2 regions of the Paenibacillus sp. E194 genome follow, and region 2 is predicted to be linked to the other one. Evidence: riboswitches for the same ligand, from Rfam matches in the RefSeq annotation. Region 2 holds a riboswitch; the other holds the start of a gene.

Region 1 (3,423 bases), on a different contig from region 2:
TAAATATTGTTCATGCGGCATATGCTTCATAGCCTCAGCCAACACGGTTATTCCACCGATTCCAGAATCAAAAAAAGCGATTGTCATTCCATTCACCTAGCATTCTTATTTAGCATTGCAACATCTAGTTGTCGATGCTTATATTGTACTCCTTTTCGGCGGTGAATCCTATCGAAATTTGTCAGATAACAAATGAAAAACCTGCTGCACCAGCATGATACCGGTACAGCAGGTTCTTAGATTCTCAACCTATTGTTCCTTCACCTATTCATCTATCAGCTTCGTGTACTGCTCTGCTTTCAGCAAGTGCTTCACAGCTTCCTCAACGCTGCCTTCTACTTCAACTTCTGCAATCCATCCATCTTCGTAGGGGCTGCTGTTCACAAGCTCTGGCGACGCTTCCAATCCATCATTGACCTTCGTAATTGTTCCGGATACCGGACAGTACAACTCAGATACGGTCTTCACCGATTCAATTGATCCCATGCTGTCCCCTGCGGACAAGCTGGTACCTACTGGCGGAAATTCGATGAATACGATGTCTCCCAGCTGGGATTGTGCATGATCTGTAATGCCAACCCGTACCGTATTGCCTTCTATGGCAACTACCCATTCATGCTCTTCACTATACAGCAATCCATTCTTCACTTCACTCATGTCAACGCCCCATTTCATTCATAATGTCATTCATCAGGCCGTCTATCCAATCGAGATCGTAAAAATGGACAGGAAGCGGCCTTGTCGCCTTGTTCTCTGTCCTCGGTACCTGAGAGTTCCCGTTCCTCCACAGCCACAACTGCGGTTGAACTTACCCCTTTGGCGGCATAGAAATGCACTCTCCAGAGCTGCGTCAGAATGGCGGTTATGGAACCTGAGAGATTCATTGCCAATCGGCGGCTGGCAACTTGCTCCTTCGGTGTTGACAATCGCAATTGTCAAACTCTCCCGACCTTCCTCGTTCGCGAATTACGATTAAACTGGGTAATTATAACACCATTAGATTATTGCAAGATATGCATGATTGTCAATATGACAAGCTATGAAATCAGTTGTGAAGAAAATATCAATTGACAAAGTGTGGAAAGCTCAACTAATGTAGAGATGACAGCTGAAAATGGCGAATGATGGTAAAGGGAGAGACTGCTGAGACATAGCGGCGCCGAAGGAGTAAGCCTGAATGGGTGAATCTCTCAGGCAAAAGGACTTTTACCGGACGCACCTCTGGAGAGCACTGCTATTCATGAAAACGAATACAGTCACCCAAGGGGAAAGTCGATGGTAGACACGGAAACAAACAATTTGTTTGCGACAATCGGCGACACTCTCAGGTACAAAGGACAGAGCGAGAGAATGAGAGGATGCGATGCATCCACTTTTCTTTCGGCTGTCCTTTTTATGTACGTATACCGATAATTAGTCCAAATACGCGTATCGAGGTGAATTCATGAGTCAATTGAAGAGAACGCCAATATTTGATCAATACTCTGCTTATCCGGGTGCACGCTGCATTGACTTCGGCGGCTGGGAGCTCCCCGTTCAATTTATCGGCATTCAACGAGAGCATGAAGCAGTTCGTACACATGCAGGTCTATTCGATGTCTCCCACATGGGTGAATTTATCGTAAGCGGCCCTGCCTCCCTGACGTTTCTTCAACAGATGACAACGAATGATGTATCGCGGCTCGAGGATGGCAAAGCACAATATACGCTGCTGTGCTACCCTGACGGAGGAGTTGTCGATGATATTCTCATTTATCAGATGAAGAGCGACCGTTACATGCTCGTCGTTAATGCCTCCAACATTGATAAAGACTATGCATGGCTGCAGAAGCATCTGATTCATGGCGTTACCTTGACCAATGTTTCGAATCGCACAGCATTGCTTGCCCTTCAAGGGCCGAATGCCCAAGCTATTCTTGCTGCGGTAACTGAGGCACCTATTGATTCGCTCGCACCATTCCATTTCCTATCGGATGCACAAGTCTGCGGCGTATCAACACTGCTGTCTCGCTCAGGCTATACCGGTGAAGATGGCTTCGAACTCTACTTGTCCGCAGAGGATGCAGCGCACGTATGGAATGAGCTGATTCGTGCAGGCGAACCGTTCGGCTTGCTCCCAGCAGGGCTTGGTGCTAGAGACACCTTGCGCTTCGAGGCACGTCTGCCCCTCTATGGACAAGAAATTACTGCCAATATCTCGCCGCTTGAGGCAGGACTAGCACGATTCGTCAAGCTAGATAAGGGCGACTTCATCGGCCGTGTAGCATTAACGAAGCAGAAGACCGATGGTCCGGCACGAAAGCTGGTAGGCATCGAGATGATTGACAAAGGCATTCCTCGCTCCCATTATCCGGTGCTTGCAGATGGGCGCGTGATCGGAGAAGTTACAACAGGAACACAGTCGCCGACATTAAAGCGCAATCTAGGGCTGGCCTTGATTGAATCCGCATTCTCAGAATTGGATACAGAAATTCTTGTCGAAATTCGCGGCAAGCAGTTGAAAGCCCGCGTTGTCTCGACTCCATTTTATAAACGAATCCCGACCCCTGCCAAAGGAGCGAACCCATCATGAAGCATCGTTACATTCCAGTGACGGAACAAGATCAGGCTGACATGCTGCAGCAGATCGGCATCTCTTCCATTGACGAGCTATTCCGCGATATCCCAGCCTCCATTCGTTACAATGGAGTACTGCCAATGTCTGAACCATTAGATGAAGCAGCCATGATGAGGCATATGAAGGAATTGGCCTCCCGCAATGCTAACAGTGAGAGCCATACCAGCTTCCTTGGTGCTGGCATATACGATCATCATATCCCTGTAGTCATTCAACATCTAGTCTCTAGATCAGAGTTCTATACCGCCTATACACCCTATCAGCCTGAAATCAGTCAGGGTGAATTGCAAGCAATCTTCGAATTTCAATCCTATATATGTGAGCTGACTGGTATGCCTGTTGCCAATGCCAGCATGTATGATGGCGCTACTGCACTTGCAGAAGCTGGAGCACTGGCGGTTGGTGCAACGAAGCGCAAGCAGCTTGTCATCTCAAGCACTGTCCATCCTGAAGCGAGACAGATTGTTCGCACAATGGCTCGAGGACTTAATGTTGAAGTGGTCGAGATTGGATATCAAGACGGCGTGACTGACCTTGCTCAGCTGGAGCGTGCTGTCACGGACGAGACTGCTGCCGTACTGATTCAGTCCCCGAACTTCTTCGGATGCATTGAAGATGTGCGCGCCATTGAACCCATTGCACATGCAAATAAAGGCCTGCTCATCATGAGTACGAATCCACTGAGTCTTGCTATGTTGGAGAGTCCTGGAAAACTAGGTGTCGATGTATGTGTTGGAGATGCTCAGCCGCTTGGCATTGCAGCATCTTACGGCGGTCCTACATGCGGTTTCTTTGCCGTTGCAGAA
Region 2 (3,423 bases):
TCAGTATCATCCAGCCATTCTGCGAGCGTGTGACGTGCCCGATGCAGCCGTGTCTTCACCGCGCCCACGGACATATCCATCATCTCGGCGATCTGATGCATAGGCAAATCCTGAAAATAAAACAAAATAACAATATTGCGAGATACTTCCTCAAGCCGATAGATCGCCTGACGCAAATCAAGATGATCACTGTATTCAGCCGTGGCAACACCAACTTCTGGGAGTTCAGCCAGCATGATGATGCGAGCCTGCTTCCGCAATATCATATTGCATTCATTGATCAATATCCGAAAGAGCCAAGTCTTAAAATAGGCATGATGATTTAGATTGGTCAGTGCGCGGTAAGCCTTGAGCACAGCCTCCTGCATCGCATCTGCACAATCCTCATCCCTTCTGACGATCGACCTGGCCATGTTGAACATTTGGGCTTCATGCTGCTTGATGAGTCGAATAAACGCCTCTTTATTACCTTCCTTAGCCAATCTCACATCTGTCTCTATATCGCTATGCAAGCCGTTTCTACTCCCTTCTTTACCCCATACACGCGAATCTAACTGCCAATTAGATGCACAAGATAGGCAAAAGGTTTCATTAAACGCAAAAAAACTGCCAAATGTTCACTTTCGTGCATTGGCAGTTTACTCAAGAACAGGAATTGCTTCCTGCTTCTATTTATTTTCCAGATTCCCTATGTTTCCAATATAGACGCGTCTCAGACACGACGACTCCAGACAAACCGAGCAGTGCGACTAGGTTCGGCAGCGCCATTAATCCATTTACAATATCAGCAAGCTTCCATATCATATCCAGCTTGATAAATGCCCCAAAGCCAATGATCGCAATGAACACAAGGCGGTACGGCAGAATCGATTTGACACCGAACAAATAAACCATGCACCGTTCGCCGTAATAGTTCCAGCCAAGAATCGTCGTGAATGCAAATAAAATCAAGCAAAACATAAGAATGAGGGAACCGTATGGCAGCGCAGCATCAAATGCTGCCTGTGTCATGGCCGCTCCTTCCATTGGGCCATTCCATACTCCCGTTACAATCAATGTTAATCCTGTAAGCGAGCAGACGATGATCGTATCGATGAATGTTCCAGTCATTGATATGAGTCCTTGCTCAGCCGGCCATTTCACCTTCGCAGCCGCGGCCGCAATCGGTGCGCTTCCGAGACCTGATTCATTGGAGAATACACCTCTTGCAATCCCGTTGCGGATCGCCATCATAACCGTTGCTCCCAAGAAGCCGCCTCCTGCTGCTGTTGCATTGAACGCGCCATGGAAAATCAACGACAGTGCGTGCGGTATCTGATCCGCAAATGCAATAAGCACCACAAAGCTTGCGATAAAATAGATAATAGCCATGACAGGGACGATTGTCGTCGTCACATGTGAAATACTCTGAATCCCGCCAATTGTAACAAGTGCGGTCACGATAGTGACGATTGCCGCAGTGACTACTGCAGGCACTCCAAGGCTTGCTTCTGTAGAAGTGACGATTGCATTAATTTGCGGAAATGTACCTATTCCAAGTAAGGCAACCAACACCCCGCTAATCGCGAAGAATACAGCAAGCGGCTTGAATTTCATGCCAAGCCCCTTCTCAATATAATACATTGGGCCGCCTAGCACTTGTCCATTGTCATCAATGTTGCGATACTTGACAGCAAGCAAGCCCTCCGCATACTTGGTAGCCATTCCGAAGAATGCAGCAACCCACATCCAGAATAACGCACCGGGTCCACCCACCTTAATTGCAGTAGCAACCCCCACGATATTACCGGTTCCAATTGTCGCCGCCAGCGCAGTAGCCAATGCCCCGAAGCTGGATACATCTCCTTCTCCTTCGTTCTTCGACTTGAATATTAACTTCAAGGCGAGCGGCAGGCGGAACAACTGTAGTCCACCCAAGCGGATCGTTAATAAAATTCCCGTTCCTACTAATAAGATAAGAAGCGGTGCTCCCCATACCATGCTGTTCAATTTGTCTAACCATTGTTCCATCATTGCCAAATCAGTTCCCCTCTTTGTGAAAATAAAAAGAGTCAAATCGAATGATTTGACTCTGGGGACATGTGTGCAGAATAAATAACCTGACGTAAGTGACATACCTAAATAAGATCATCATACCGATAACTTACGATTTCTACGCTTCTGCATCCCTGTCCTTTTACCTGAGAGTTTTAACGAATCCACGAATCAAATTCGTCTTGCCCCTTCGGTGCCCCAATCATGGAGTCTCTCCAGAGTCCTGTCCATTTACGGTCCTGCTTATACGTATTCGAGCTCAAGGTTCGATATGCCTAAGCGCCTGAGAGCTTACCCCTTCGGCTAGACGATTCGTCTATCTCCCGCAAACTTCATCCAGTTATAAAGTTGTAGGTAACATTATAGTAGACACACTATCATTCTGCAATGATCCACGGCATTGTAATTTATCCCATACCATTTATCACACATGTGCTCGTTGACTGTAATATAGGGATCTGGCCTCATTTAATAAATGAATGAGTTCTTTCATATTCTGTTCGCTCGTATCGTAATTGGTAAAGCACGCCCGCAGCGTTGGTACACCATGAATGATAAATACGGATAGCCACACTTTCCCTGTGCTTAATAAGTGTTGATTCACAATTAGAGCGAAATGCTGATCGTTTCGTTCCCATGCTTCTTGATCAAGAAAGCAAATGACTGGCAGCACGGTATCATTGGCAACTGTCCAGCCAGATCGCATTAATTCTTCTCTGAATCGCTTGCCCATTTCAATTTGATGTCGCAAGACAGCCCGATATCCTTCCCAACCCGCTGTAGCCAAGGATAAATACAGCTTCAATCCTATAAATCTCCGTGACCATTGAATGGAATGCGTATATGGATCAATCGTGGGCAACTCCTCACCCTCCTTCGGCATATAATCTGCCGTTATACGGAAGGTTTCATTCAATATACGTGAATGCCGTGTGAAGTACATGCCCGCCCCCATCGGAACGGACAGCCACTTATGAGCATCAAACGCAATTGAATCTGCTAGCTGGATACCATCCACATGGTAGGACAGCTCGGAATCCAACACGATTGCACCGCCATAAGCAGCATCCACATGAAGCCACATCTGTTCATGCTCCGCTATTGCTGCGATGTCCATTAACGGATCAATTGCACCGGCTCCCGTCGTTCCCACTGTAGCAATAATAAGGAATGGGGCAAAACCCTGCGCGCGGTCTATACGTATTTGTTCTGATAGCGCATCTATATCCATTTGCAAGGAATCGTTCGTACGAATGGAGCGAATTGAATTCGTTCCAAGCCCGCAGGATCGAGCCGCCTTCACCAATGAATGATGACTTTCTTCAGAAGCATACAAAATGGGTGGCTTCTCCAAAGCTGCTAATCCGTCTGTTGCATACTTTGAAAAAT

Evidence for each region. Region 2 has a riboswitch for glycine ahead of AZ66_RS23810 (alanine/glycine:cation symporter family protein). Riboswitches for the same ligand answer to the same signal wherever they lie in the genome.
Region 1: another riboswitch for glycine. It lies ahead of gcvT (glycine cleavage system aminomethyltransferase GcvT); the one in region 2 lies ahead of AZ66_RS23810 (alanine/glycine:cation symporter family protein).

What each region holds. Positions count from the first base shown of each region.
Region 1 is NZ_JMDX01000106.1:359-3,781, forward strand. Features, by position in the region: partial or broken gene murI (glutamate racemase) at 1-87, opposite strand, end outside; gene gcvH (glycine cleavage system protein GcvH) at 265-657, opposite strand; glycine riboswitch at 850-958, opposite strand; glycine riboswitch at 1,122-1,216, shown strand; glycine riboswitch at 1,220-1,343, shown strand; gene gcvT (glycine cleavage system aminomethyltransferase GcvT) at 1,445-2,572, shown strand; gene gcvPA (aminomethyl-transferring glycine dehydrogenase subunit GcvPA) at 2,569-3,423, shown strand, end outside.
Region 2 is NZ_JMDX01000242.1:4,625-8,047, forward strand. Features, by position in the region: gene AZ66_RS23805 (sigma-70 family RNA polymerase sigma factor) at 1-512, opposite strand, end outside; gene AZ66_RS23810 (alanine/glycine:cation symporter family protein) at 673-2,013, opposite strand; glycine riboswitch at 2,159-2,263, opposite strand; partial or broken gene AZ66_RS23815 (pyridoxal phosphate-dependent decarboxylase family protein) at 2,459-3,423, opposite strand, start outside.